One region of the Streptomyces sp. NPDC047042 genome, then DNA from elsewhere that is predicted to be linked to it. Evidence: riboswitches for the same ligand, from Rfam matches in the RefSeq annotation. Region 1 holds a riboswitch; the other holds the start of a gene.
The links. Region 1 has a riboswitch for thiamine pyrophosphate ahead of ABZ855_RS27335 (thiamine ABC transporter substrate-binding protein). Riboswitches for the same ligand answer to the same signal wherever they lie in the genome.
Positions count from the first base shown of each region.

Region 1 (6,956 bases):
CACCGTCGCGTCCACGACGTTGTCGAAGCCGAGGAAACGGGCCACGAACTCGTCGGCGGGTTGCTGCCAGACCTCAAGTGGCGTACCGGACTGGGCGATTCGCCCCTCACGCATCACGATCACCCGGTCGGCGAGGGCGAAGGCCTCGCCCTGGTCATGGGTGACGGCGAGCACGGTGGTGCCCAACCGGCCCAAGAGTTCCCGGAGTTCGACGACGAGCCGCTCGCGCAGCGAGCGGTCCAGCTGGCCGAGCGGTTCGTCGAGCATCAGCAGCCGGGGGCGCGGCGCGAGGGCGCGGGCGAGGGCGACGCGCTGCTGCTCCCCGCCGGACAGCGCGGCGACGGCCCGACGGGCGGCGCCGGGCAGCCCGACCAGTGCCAGCAACTCCCTTACGCGTAGCTCCTGTTGCGCCTTGGACACGTGGTGCATGCGCAGCCCGAAGGCGACGTTGGCGCCGACGTCCCGCTGGGGGAACAGCTGGTGGTCCTGGAACATCAGGCCGACCTCACGCTTGTGCGCGGGCACCCCGGCGAGGTCCCTGCCGTCGAGCGACACCCGCCCCGCGTCGAGGGGTTGGAGGCCGGCGACCGCCCGCAGCAGCGTCGATTTCCCGCTGCCGCTGGGGCCGAGCACGCACACGGTCTCGTGCTCGGCGACATCGAGGCCGACGCCGTCCAGCACGGGCCGCGACCCGAACCGTACGGTCGCTCCGTCGAGACTGAGCATGGTCAGAACTCCCCCGTCCGGTCGGTCCGCAGCCGCTCCAGCACGAGCAGGGCCACCGCGCACACCAGCATCAAGATCGTCGAAAGGGCCATCGCCTGGCCGTAGTTGAGGTCACCGGGGCGGCCCAGCAGACGGGCCACGGCGACCGGCAGGGTCGGGTTGTCGGGCCGTGCGATGAACACGGTCGCCCCGAACTCGCCCAGCGACACGGCGAACGCGAACCCGGCCGCGACCAGCAGCGCCCGCCGCACGATCGGCAGATCGACCTCCCGCCAGACCCGCCACGGCGACGCCCCGAGCACCGAGGCCGCCTCTCTGAGTCGCTCGTCCACGGCCCGCAGCACCGGCAGCATGGTCCGCACCACGAACGGCACCCCGACCAGCGCCTGCGCCAGCGGTACGAGGATCCAGCTGCTGCGCAGATCGAGCGGCGGCTCGTCGAGCGCGATCAGGAACCCGAACCCGACGGTCACCGCCGACACCCCGAGCGGCAGCATCAGCAGTGCGTCGAACCCCCGTACGAGCCGCCCGGCGTCGCGCCGGGTGAGCGCCACGGCGGCCAGCGACCCGACGACGACGGCGATGGCCGTGGCGGCGACGGCGTACTGGAGCGAGTTGCCGATGGCGGCGATCGGCGCCACCAGGAAGATGCCCGAGTCGTCGCGGCTGAGCGCCCGGTAGTAGCCGAGGCCCGCGCCGCCCGGTGTGGCGAACGACCGCTGCACGAGCACCGCGAGCGGCAGCACCAGCAGGAGGGCGATGCTGGTCAGCACCCCGGCGAGCAGCGCCCACTGGCCCCGGCCGCGTGGCCTGCGGGCGGTCGTCTCCGGTGCCACGAGCCGCAGCGCGCTCTCCCGTCGCCGTACCGTCCCGGCGTGCACGGCGAGGATCGCGCCCACCGCCACGAACTGCACGATCGTCAGCACGGCCGCCGTACCGAGGTCGAAGATCTCCGAGGTCTGCCGGTAGATCTCCACCTCGAGGGTGGCGAAGGTCGGCCCGCCGAGGATCTGCACCACTCCGAAGGAGGTGAAGGTGAAGAGGAAGACCATGAGCGCGGCGGCGGCGACGGCGGGGGCGAGAGCGGGCAGTGTGACCTGCCGCCAGGCGGTGAACCGCGAGGCCCCGAGCACCCGCGCGGCCTCCTCCTGCCGTGGGTCGAGCTGCGCCCAGAGCCCGCCGACCGTCCGTACGACGACGGCGTAGTTGAAGAAGACATGCGCGAGCAGGATCGCCCACACGGTCGTGTCCAGCCGTACGCCCCACAGTTCGTCGAGCAGCCCGCCGCGCCCGACCAGTGCCAGGAACGCCGTACCGACCACGACGGTCGGTATCACGAAGGGCACGGTCACCACGGCCCGCAGAATCTGCTTGCCCCTGAAATCGAAGCGTGCGAAGACATACGCGCCGGGGAGCGCGATCAGCAGCGTGAGCGCGGTGGACGCGAGCGCCTGCCAGACGGTGAACCAGAGCACGTGCCGAATACCGGAGTCGCCGAGCACGTCCCCCAGCTGCCCCAGCCGCCAGACCCCGTCGACGTGCAGACCGCGCGCGACGATCGCGGCGACGGGATAGGCGAAGAAGAGCGCGAAGAAGACGACGGGCAGCACGAGCAGGGCACCGCGCAGAGCGGCGCCCCGCCTGCGCGCGGGCGCCCCGGCTACCTCGGCTACTTCAGTACGAGCGATGTCCACGACTTGACCCACTGGTCACGGTCTTCGGCGATCTTCGCGGGGTCCATCGTCTCGGGGTCCTTGGCCTGCGGCCCGTACTCGGTGAACTCGGCGGGCACCTTGGCGCCCTCGCGCACCGGGTACACGAACATGTTGAGCGGCATGTCCTCCTGGAAGGTCCTGCCGACCAGGAAGTCGAGCAGCGCCTTGCCGCCCGCGCTGTTCTTGGCGTTGCTGAGCAGCCCCGCGTACTCGATCTGCCGGAAGCAGGTGCCCATCGCGACCCCGGTCGGAGCGGCGGTCGGCTTCGGGTCGGCGAAGATCACCTCGGCGGGCGGCGAGGAGGCGTACGAGACCACGAGGGGCCGGTCGCCCTTGGCCTTCTTGCCGCCGGCCGACCCGGAGAACTCCTCGTTGTACGCCTGCTCCCAGCCGTCGACCACCTTGACGCCGTTGGCCTTGAGCTTGGCCCAGTAGCCGGTCCACCCGTCGTCGCCGTACTTGGCGGCGCTGCCGAGCAGGAACCCGAGTCCGGGCGAGGAGGTGGAGGCGTTCTCGGTGACGAGGAGGTCCTTGTAGGCGGGCTTGACCAGATCGTCGAAGGACTCGGGTGGGGTCAGCTTGTGCTCGCTGAACCAGCCCTTGTCGTAGTTGACGCAGATGTCGCCGCTGTCGATCGGGGTGACCCGGTGCTTGTCGTCGTCGGTCCGGTACGCGGGCAGGATCGCGTCGGCGTCCTTCACCTCGTACGACTGGAACAGGCCGTTGTCGAGCGCGCGGGAGAGCAGGGTGTTGTCGACGCCGAAGAAGACGTCGCCCTGCGGGTTGTCCTTGGTCAGGATCGCCTTGTTGACGGCCTGCCCGGCGTCGCCGTCCTTGAGGACCCTGACCTTGTACCCGGACTGCTTCTCGAAGGCGGCGAGGACGCCCTTCGAGACGGCCCACGAGTCATGGCTGACCAGGGTGACGGTCTTGGATTCCGCAGCCGAACCGCTGCCGCCGTCCTCGGACCCGCACGCGGACAGCGCGACGAGCCCGAGCCCGACGGCAAGGGCCGTGACCTGCTTGGTGATGCTCACTGGATTCTTCCTCCTGGGATGACCAGGAAGAGACGCGGCCCTGCCCGGACCCCGTGACGGGTTCCGGGCAGGGCGCAACAGCTTGAGTGATGACCGAACTTCCTACCCAGAATGACCTGGGCGAGGTTCAGAGGGTCTGCGGGCTGTCCCGCACTCTCAGCGCTGTGGCGCTCCCCTGCCGGAATATGAAGATATGAACGACATGTATGTACGACGTAAGACTACCGCTCGGTGGCCGCCAGCTGACCGCAGGCCCCGTCGATCTCCTGACCCCGGGTGTCACGAACGGTCACGGGCACCCCGTGCGCGGCGATGGCCTCGACGAACGCCTTCTCGTCCTCGGGCCGCGAGGCGGTCCACTTGGACCCCGGAGTGGGGTTCAGCGGGATCAGGTTGACGTGCACGGGCTTGCCCCTGAGCAGCCGCCCGAGCCGGTCACCACGCCAGGCCTGGTCGTTGATGTCCCTGATCAGCGCGTACTCGATGGACAGCCGGCGCCCCGACTTCGCCGCGTACTCCCACCCGGCGTCGAGGACCTCGCGCACCTTCCACCGCGTGTTCACGGGTACGAGGGTGTCGCGCAGCTCGTCGTCCGGCGCGTGCAGGGAGATGGCGAGCCGGCACTTGAAGCCCTCGTCGGAGAACCGGTGGATGGCCGGCACCAGCCCGACGGTCGAGACGGTGATCCCCCGCTGCGACAGCCCGACACCGTCCGGCTCGGGGTCGGTCAGCGCACGGATGGCACCGACGACGCGCTTGTAGTTGGCCAGGGGCTCGCCCATGCCCATGAACACGATGTTGGAGAGCCGCGCGGGCCCACCGGGGATCTCCCCGTCCCGGAGCGCACGCATGCCGTCCACGATCTGGTGCACGATCTCGGCGGTGGACAGATTCCGGTCGAGCCCCGCCTGCCCGGTCGCGCAGAACGGGCAGTTCATCCCGCACCCCGCCTGCGAGCTGATGCACATGGTCACCCGGTCCGGGTACCGCATCAGCACCGACTCGACGAGCGTCCCGTCGAACATCCGCCACAGCGTCTTGCGGGTGGTGTCCTGATCGGTCGACAGATGACGCACGACCGTCATCAGCTCGGGAAGCAGCGCCTCCTGCAGCTTGCCGCGCGAGGCGGCCGGGATGTTCGTCCACTCGGCCGGGTCGTGCGCGAACCGCCCGAAGTAGTGCTGCGAGAGCTGCTTGGCACGAAACGGCTTCTCACCGATCGCGGCAACGGCCTCTTTACGCTCGGCGGGCGTGAGATCGGCAAGATGCCGCGGCGGCTTCTGAGCTCCGCGCGGGGCGACGAATGTGAGTTCTCCTGGCTTAGGCATGGCTGTATCAGTGTCGCAGATCGAATGGTGTGACCTGGGGCGCGAGCTGCGGGTGGTGGCCGTTGTCGGTCGTCCCCGGCCATCTCGGGCCCCCGCGGAGGGCCCACAGACGGCCCGGCCCACCGTGGTCGAAGGGTGCGTCTGCGCTGGTAGAGCCCGTGCAAGCGCTACCGGGTCGGAAACGCCATGGCCCACTCTGCAAGACGGGCCGCTGGGCAGACGGACCGTCCATGGGCCCCCAGCGAGGGGGCGAGGGACACAGGGACCGACCGATGACCCCGTCGTCCAGGCAACCGAAATGGTCGAAGGCCTCGTAGCCGAGATGAAACGTCGCCTTCAGTCCCTTCCCGGGACCGTGTTCCTGCCGCTGATCCGCATCGTGGACAAGGCACAGGTGGCGTTCATGTGCCCGGTCAAGGACGCCGACAAGAACCCCTGCGGCGGTTCCAAGGCCTCCTGGGGACCGAGTCCCAGGCCAAGGCGGCGCTCGGTGCCACCTGCTGCGCCCAGGCCCGGAAAGGGAACGCTGGTCGTCGCCTCCGACGGGATCGCCATTCCCACCGGACAGGCATCCATCACGATCCGCACGCACTGGTCAACGACGACGAAGCCGATGCCATCGCCGACCGAGCCAAGGCCCTGCGCGACGGAGTCACCACCCTGCACCTGATCGAGCGGGGCGAGGAACACGACCCGCTCGCCGACATCGCCGCGTCGTCAGCGACGCCACCCACGTGCGCACTCAGGACATTCTCAAGCGGCTGTCCGCCTCCAACACCGACGCCTACAGCCGCTGGTCGTTCATCGACCTCAAGCACGTTCCGGACGGCACCGGAGCCGAGCCCCACAAGTCCGCTGGCGTCATGGGCATCGGCCGCGACCGGGCCAACCGCGACCCCGACGGTTCCGCTTCCGCCGCCGAATGGCAGGGAGCCAACCCTGACGGGCCAGGGGACATGGGGAACCCCCTGCCCCCTGGCCCGCCTCTCTGGCCTTGACCTGAACAAATGATTGATCAGGAAGGGATTCCGCATGTACCCCGACCACACCAGCCACGCGCCCGAACAGCGGGCCGTGGAAGTCCACCACCCCACCCCCATCCCGCCCGTCATCGCCGTTCCTACGCCGCTCCTTCCCGTCCAGCCCTGCCGCATCCCGGCCGTCGCGTCCGTCGTCCTGCCTGACGGACGGGCCGTTACGCCATCGAGCCGCCAAGCCCGAACCGGTCGCCACCCCGCCTGTCGTCCCCCGCGGCCGTGAACATGGCCCTCGGCGGCGTCGGGTTCCTCGCCGTGTGCGGCGGCTTCCTCCTGCTCACCTCGTTCATCGCCGCCCTCACCGCGTTCGTCACCAGCTCATCACCCTGGCTGGCGTCATCTTCGGAGGCTTCATCGCCGTCCAGGTGTTCAGCGAGCGCGGTCACAAGGGCGCCATCACGGTCAACATCCGCAAAGCCGTCATCAAGCGCGACCACTCCGCAGCTGAAACATGCGTCTCGATGAAGAGGAGGGGGGCGTACAAAAGGGCTCCAGGCCATCCACCTGGAGCCCTTGCGCTGCCGATTAGCGGGGCCCACCCCCACACAGAATCTCCAACACCCGAAGAGCCGCAGCGCGAACACGAGGGTCATCATGGCCAGTCGCGACTGCGGCAACCGCAGCAACGAGAGTCATGAAAAGCAGGGCGGGCGAGTACAGCGAAAATTGCTCCATACCGAGAACGGTAGGAGCCAAAAAGGCATACCTCAAGCAGCATTATCGCAGGGCAAATACCCGATGGCAAGAGGGCAGGGAATCCCCAGGAATTTCTTATTAGCACGCTCGCCCGACCAGTAGATAGGGCAGATGACACTCAGCCCATCCATTTACATGAAACTTGAGGGACGAAATGCCACATTCAGGCCATAACGTAGATGACTCTACGATTTCTGGATGATTGACAGTGGGCGGTGCAGTCCCCGCGAGCGTAGGTGATTTGGTACCGCCCGACCGCCTGATCCGGACTATCAACCCTGATCGCACTCGTCGTGAACGGCGTCGGATACGCCAGGGTGGACCGTCACCTCCGCTCCGCATGCTTCAAGGAGGGAGGACACATGATGGACACCCGCACAGGACAGAGCGAGGAACTCTCCGCACCGTCCCACCCCA
Region 1 is NZ_JBEYVP010000024.1:82,279-89,234, forward strand. Features, by position in the region: gene ABZ855_RS27325 (ABC transporter ATP-binding protein) at 1-726, opposite strand, end outside; gene ABZ855_RS27330 (iron ABC transporter permease) at 729-2,420, opposite strand; gene ABZ855_RS27335 (thiamine ABC transporter substrate-binding protein) at 2,396-3,478, opposite strand; TPP riboswitch at 3,560-3,665, opposite strand; gene rlmN (23S rRNA (adenine(2503)-C(2))-methyltransferase RlmN) at 3,700-4,806, opposite strand; partial or broken gene ABZ855_RS27345 (ATP-binding protein) at 5,066-5,723, shown strand; partial or broken gene ABZ855_RS27350 (hypothetical protein) at 5,839-6,280, shown strand.

Region 2 (6,956 bases), on a different contig from region 1:
TCTGCCGCCGCTGTCCGCCGCTGTCCGCCGGGTCAGCGGATCGTGATGGTGATCTTCGAACCCTTGGGTGCGGTGTCGCCGCCGTCCACGGACTGCTTCTTCACCGTGTCGCCGAAGAGCCCGAGCAGTCCCCGGTCCTCGTCGACCGTGAACCCGGCGCCCTCCAGAGCCGCCCTGGCGTCGCCGACGCTGTCGCCCACGACATCCGGGACCTCGATCATCTCGGGGCCCTTGGAGACCGTCAGGGTGACCGTGTCGCCCTGTTCGGCCTCGCTGCCGGCCTCCGGCGACTGGGCGGCGACCTGTCCCTTGGCGAATTCGTCCGAGGTGACGGTCTGCGCGGCGACCTTGACCTTCAGCCCCGCCTGCTCCAGTACGGACTTCGCGTCGGCGAGCTCCGCGCCGGTGACGTCGGAGACCTCCACCGGGCTGCCCTTGCTGACGACGAGGGCGACCGCGGAACCCGCGCGGCGCTCGGTGCCCGGCTCCGGGCTGGTACTGATCACCGATCCCCGGGGCACCTCCGCGCTGAACTCCCGGGTGACCATCCCCGGCTCCAGACCCTCGCGCTTCAGCACCGCTCTGGCCTTGTCCAGGCGGTACCCCTCGAGCTGGGGCACCGGCACGGTCTTCGGCCCCTTGGAGATGGTGAGCGACACGCTGTTGTTGTCCCGGATGCGCTCGCCGACCTCCGGATCCGTACTGATGACGGTGCCGCGCCTGACCGTGTCGCTGTAGGCCTCGTCGATGCTGCCGACCTCGAGCCCGGCCTGCTTCAGCCGGGCCTCGGCCTGTGCCTGCGTCATCGACAGCACCCCCGGGACCTGGGTGAACTGGCCGGAGTTGATGTACCAGACGCCCGCCCCCACCCCGAGGACGAGCAGCACGGTGGCGAGGACGGCGAGCGGCCCACGCCTGCTCCGCGCCCGCGGCGAGCGCCGGGAGGGCGGTGCGGGCGCCGGGGGAGCGCCGACCGTTCCCAGCCGGCTGGTCCGGTGCAGCCGTCCCTCGTCGACCGGGGGTTCGATCTCGTTGACGGGCAAGGGCCGCTGCACGGCCAGCGCACGCGGGATGACGCTCGTCAGGTCCTCGGCGTTGTCGTGCGCCGAGGCGACGGCCTGCGGCGGTACGGCGTCCAGCTGTTCGGCGCCGAGCACGCTGCGCGTCTCCAGCACCTGCGCGAGCAGTGCCACGGCGTCGTACGGGCGGATGTCGGCGTTGCGCGCGGTCGCCGAGGCGACCAGCGCGTCCAGCTCGTGGGCCAGCCCGGGGACGAGGGACGACGGCGGCGGCACGTCCTCGTGCAGGTGCTTGTAGAGCACCAGCGCGGGGGAGTCGCCGTAGTGCGGCTGGTCGCCGGTCAGCATCTCGTAGAGGACGATTCCGCAGGCGTACACATCGACCCGGGGGTCGGTGGTGCCGGTCTCGATCTGCTCGGGCGCGAGGTAGGAGACGGTGCCGAGGACGGCGCCGGTCGTGTTGGTGACCGTGTCCACGGCCCGCACGAGCCCGAAGTCGGCGACCTTGACCCGGCCGTCGTCCCCTATGAGCACGTTCTCGGGCTTCATGTCGCGGTGCACGAATCCGGCCCGGTGGGCGGCGCCGAGCGCGGCGAGCACGGGCTCCAGGATGTCGAACGCGGCCCTCGGCTGGAGCGCGCCGCGTTCACGGAGCACGTCACGCAGGGTGCAGCCGGCGACGTACTCCATGGCGAGATAGACGTACGACCCGTCGGTGCCCTGGTCGAAGACCTGCACGACGTTGGGGTGCGCGAGCCGGGCCACGGACTTGGCCTCGCGGATGAACCGCTCGACGAAGGACACGTCGGCGGCGAGCGAGGGGTGCATCACCTTGAGGGCGAGCACACGGTCGAGGCGGGTGTCCACGGCCCGGTAGACCGTGGCCATCCCGCCGACCGCGATCCGCGCGTCCACGCGATAGCGACCGTCGAGCACCTGCCCGACGAGAGGGTCCTGAAGGGTCGTGTCCACGCAGGCGAGTGTACGAGCCGTCACTGACAGGGCCGCGATCTCACTCGGGAAAGCAGCAGGACTGAAGCCGACCTGTGACGCGACCGGCGACGGACAGCCGCCGACGGCGGACAACCCCCGCAGGAGAGCCCCCTTTGTCAACGGGCTGGAAACGGGCGGTGCGCGGGCGGGAGATCAAAAAGCGGGCCGCTCGGGATCAAACACGGCCAGCCCCTCCGCAGGAGACGACGCCTCGGCGAAGTGACGCCGCGGAATCCGCCCCGCCCGGTGGGCCAACCGCCCCGCCTCCACCCCGCTCCGCATGGCGGCAGCCATCAGCACGGGCTCCTGGGCCCGGGTGACGGCCGACGCCAGCATCACCCCCGCACACCCCAGCTCCATCGCCAGCGCCACGTCCGACGCCGTCCCCGCCCCCGCGTCCAGAATCACCGGCACGCGCGCGTGCTCCACGATCAGCTGGAAGTTGTGCGGGTTGCGGATCCCCAGCCCCGATCCGATCGGCGACCCGAGCGGCATGATCGCGGCGCACCCGACGTCCTCCAGCCTGCGCGCCAGCACCGGATCGTCGTTCGTGTACGGCAGCACCGTGAACCCGTCGTCCACCAGCACCTCCGCCGCGTCCAGCAGTTCGATGGGATCCGGCAGCAGCGTCCGCTCGTCGGCGATGACCTCCAGTTTCACCATGTCCGTACCGAGCGCCTCCCGGGCCAGCCGGGCCGTCAGCACGGCCTCCCCGGCGGTGAAGCATCCCGCCGTGTTGGGCAGCACCTGGATGCCGAGCCGTTCCAGCACCGACAGCACCGACCCGTGCACCGAGGGATCGACGCGCCGCATCGCGACCGTCGTCAGCTCCGTGCCCGAGGCCACCAGCGCCCGTTCCAGCACCTCGAGGCTGGGCGCGCCCCCCGTACCCATGATCAGCCGGGACGCGAAAGTAGTACCGCCGAGGACAAAGGGATCGTCGGCCATGGCTCAGCCTCCCTGGACGGCGGTGAGGACCTCGACGCGGTCTCCCTCGGCGAGGGGGGTCGAGGACCAACGCGCGCGTGGGACGACGGTTTCGTTGAGCGCGGCGGCCACCCCGGAAGGCGCCGGGGTGAGGGTCTTCACCAGGGCGTCGAGCGCGGTACCGGCGGACACCTCTCGCTGCCGGCCGTTGACCAGGATGTTCAGGATGTTCAGGGAATGGCTCATGCGAACTGCTCCATGCGTACGGCGTGGACGGCGTCGAACCGTCGGGGGGTGAAGGCGCGGGCCTCGTCCGGCAGTTCACCGGTGGCCAGGGCGGCGGCCATCGCGTCTCCGGTGACCGGCGTCAGCAGCACGCCGTTGCGGTAGTGCCCGGTGGCCACCAGAAGCCCGTCCAGCGCGGTCGGGCCCAGCAGCGGCGCGTTGTCGGGGGAGCCGGGGCGCAGCCCCGCGCGGGTCTCCGTCAGCGGCAACTCGGTGATCCCGGGGACGAGTTCGTGGGCGTCGCGCAGCAGCTCGTAGACACCGCCCGCCGTGACGGTGGTGTCCCAGCCCAGTTCCTCGCTGGTCGCCCCGACGACCAGCTCACCGTTCTCGCGCGGCACCAGATAGACCTGGCTGCCGCGCACCACGGCGCGCACGGTCCGGCTCAGGAAGGGCGCGTACCGCTGCGGCACGGTCACCCGCAACACCTGCCCCTTCACGGGCCGTACGGGCGGCAGCACGGCCTCCGGAACCCCCGCGAGCCGCCCGCTGAGGCTGCCCCCGGCCAGCACGACCGACCCGGCGGCCAGTTCGTCGCCGTCCGAGTCCATGACTCCCACGGCCCGCCCCCGCCGCACCTCGAGCCGCTCGGCCCAGGTCCGGCACAGCACGACCCCGGCGCGCTCGCACGCGGCCACCAGCGCCCCGGCCAGCCGTCGCGGATCGATCTGGTGGTCGCCGTCCACCCGCAGCCCCCCGCGCACGCCCGGCGCGAGCATCGGCTCCAGGCGCCGGCACTCGCGCCCTGACAGCCACTCCGACCGCAGGCCTGAGCGCTGTTGCAGGGCGTGCAGTTCGCGCAGCTCGGCGCGGTCGTCGGCGTCGAGGGCGACGGCGAGGGTGCCGCAGCGGCGGTAGCCGAGGTCGTGGCCGGTCAGCTCGGTGAGCTCGGCCACGAAGTCCGGATAGCGGCGGGCCGACTCCAGGTTCAGCCCGAGCAGGGTCTGCTCCCCGTGGTGCAGTTCGGTGACGGCGGCCAGCATCCCGGCCGCCACCTGCGCGGCCCCGCCGCCCGGCACGGGATCCACGACGGTCGTGGCGAGCCCGCGCTGCGCGGCCCGCCAGGCCGTCACCAGCCCGATGATCCCGCCGCCGACGACCACGACGTCCGAGGTGTGTGTACGCGACATGGGCGTCCAGCCCCTCCCTTCGCCGGCATGACCCGGATCAGGTTCGTACGGTCGGAGGCCGCCCAGCCTCCCTCTCAGCCCGGTGCGTCCGGGCTCCCGCGAGTGCTTACGCTGGTCACCCTAGCCCGCAGTGCGACGCCCATGTAAGGGAGCCCGTCCCCATGCCCCGCTCGCTCGACGGCCTTGTCCTCGCCCCCGTCACGGACCAGGCCCCAGGTCAGGTGGGGACGCGCACCCGGTTCACCTACCACGAGCAGAGCGGCGAGATCTGGGCCGAGTACGCGGGCGGCGATGTCGTACGCGGCCATCTCGTGGGTACACGGGAAGGTGACCGGCTCGACTTCCGGTACGTGCAGCTGAAGCGCGACGGGACGACGTCCTCGGGCCACTGTGTGTCCGAGGTGACCGAACTGCCCGACGGGCGGCTGCGGTTGGCGGAGACCTGGGAGTGGGAGTCGCAGCCGGGCAGCGGGACGAGCGTGGTGGAACAGGTCGAGCGCGCGGGTGTGGAGTAGGTCACTGACCGCGCCCACTGACTGACAATTTGTCAGTTGTCTATGGTGATCGGGTGAGCGAGCAGACGCAGGCACAGGACACACCGGGCGGGTCGCGGGCGCGGCGCGTGGTCGTCGTGGGTGCGGGCATGGCCGGGGTGCAGACCGCGGTCGCCCTGCGGGAGCAGGGGTTCACGGGCACCGTCACGCTGCTGGGCGCGGAACCCCATCAGCCGTACGACCGGCCGCCGCTCTCCAAGGCCGTACTGCTGGGCAAGGCGGAGGACTCCGCCTTCGACGTCGACTTCGAGGCCCTCGGCATCGAACTGCTGCTCGGGCGCGAGGTGCTGGGCGTCCGCGGCGCCGCACACGAACTTGACACCGCCGAGGGGCCCGTCCCGTACGACGTCCTGGTCCTCGCCACCGGCGCCGAACCGATCCGGCTGCCGGGCACCGAGGGCGTACCCGGGGTGCATCTGCTGCGGACCCTCGACGACGCCGAGCGGCTGCGGCCGGTCCTCGCACGCCAGCACGACATCGTGGTCGTCGGGGCGGGCTGGATCGGCGCCGAGTTCGCCACCGCCGCCCGGGAGGCGGGCTGCTCCGTCACCGTCGTGGAGGCCGCCGACCGGCCGCTCGCGGGCGCCCTGCCCGCCGAGGTGGCCGCGCCGATGGCCGCCTGGTACGCCGACAGCGGCGCCTCGCTGCGCACCCACGCGCGCGTGGCACGCGTCGAGCCCGGCGCGGTGGTGCTCGACGACGGCTCGCGGCTGCCCGCGGGCGCCGTCGTCGTCGGCATCGGGGCCCGCCCGGCCACGGCCTGGCTCACGGGCTCGGGGATCACCCTGGGCGAGCACCGCGAGGTCGTCGCCGACGACCATCTGCGCACCTCCCAGGCGGACGTCTACGCGGTCGGCGACTGCGCGTCCTTCCCCTCGGGAAGGTACGGCCGGCGTCTTCTGGTCCACCACTGGGACAACGCCCTCCAGGGCCCCCGTACGGTCGCCGCCAACATCATCGGGGAGTCCCCGGCGGTCTACGACCCCGTCCCGTACTTCTGGTCGGAGCAGTTCGGCCGCTTCGTCCAGTACGTCGGCCACCACCAGTCCGCCGACACCACCCTGTGGCGCGGCGACCCGGCGGGGCCCGCCTGGACGGTCTGCTGGCTGCTGGAGGGCCGCCTCGTCGCCCTGCTGGCGGTGGGCCGACCCCGGGACCTGGCCCAGGGGCGCCGGCTGATCGAGGCGGGCACCCTGATGGACGCCGAGGCCCTGACGGACCCCTCCCGGCCACTGAAGGCGGCCACGGCTTAAGGCCCGTCGTCGCCCGACGCGGCTCGACACGAGTACAACGGCGCAGGTCACAGGGGTCCCGCTTCCGACTGTCAGTGCGGGATGGCAGGCTTGTCCCGTGACCGAGATTGACGCAAAGATCGATGCTCTCGTCCCCGCCTGGCTCACGCTGCCCGACATCGCGGAAATCCTCGACATCGAGGTGACACGCGTCCGGCAGCTGGTCAAGGAGGGCCAAGTGATCGCCGTACGCCGTGGCGAGAACCGCGCGCTGCACGTCCCCGCCGCCTTCATCGACGGGGCCGAGCAGAAGGTCGTCAAGGGCCTCACCGGCACCCTGACGCTCCTGAGGGACGACGGCTTCTCCGACGAAGAGATGCTCGAGTGGCTCTTCACCCCCGACCCGAGCCTGCCCGGCACCCCCGCGCAGGCCCTCAGCGAGAATCGCGGCACGGAGGTGAAGCGCCGGGCCCAGGCGCTCGCCGTCTGATCCGACCAGCCGCCGGTGTGCGGGCCACGGCCCGCACACCACCACACAGGGGCGCGCCCGGGTGAACACCCAGGGCGCGCCCATGGGGGGACACGTATGCCCGAGACGCCCGACACCGTGCCCGGGGCGAGCGCCGGTACCGCCCGTGCGCGGCTCGCCGACGCCCGGGTCTACCTCTGCACGGACGCCCGCAGACGGCAGGGCGACCTCGCCGAGTTCCTGGACGCCGTCCTGGCCGGCGGGGTCGACATCGTGCAGTTGCGCGACAAGGGCATGGAGGCGGCCGAGGAACTGGACCACCTCCAGGTCTTCGCCGACGCCTGCGC
Region 2 is NZ_JBEYVP010000033.1:41,490-48,445, forward strand. Features, by position in the region: gene pknB (Stk1 family PASTA domain-containing Ser/Thr kinase) at 33-1,991, opposite strand; gene ABZ855_RS33515 (thiazole synthase) at 2,166-2,960, opposite strand; gene thiS (sulfur carrier protein ThiS) at 2,964-3,164, opposite strand; gene thiO (glycine oxidase ThiO) at 3,182-4,354, opposite strand; TPP riboswitch at 4,352-4,464, opposite strand; gene ABZ855_RS33530 (hypothetical protein) at 4,516-4,869, shown strand; gene ABZ855_RS33535 (FAD-dependent oxidoreductase) at 4,923-6,161, shown strand; gene ABZ855_RS33540 (Rv2175c family DNA-binding protein) at 6,259-6,630, shown strand; gene thiE (thiamine phosphate synthase) at 6,727-6,956, shown strand, end outside.
Region 2: another riboswitch for thiamine pyrophosphate. It lies ahead of thiO (glycine oxidase ThiO); the one in region 1 lies ahead of ABZ855_RS27335 (thiamine ABC transporter substrate-binding protein).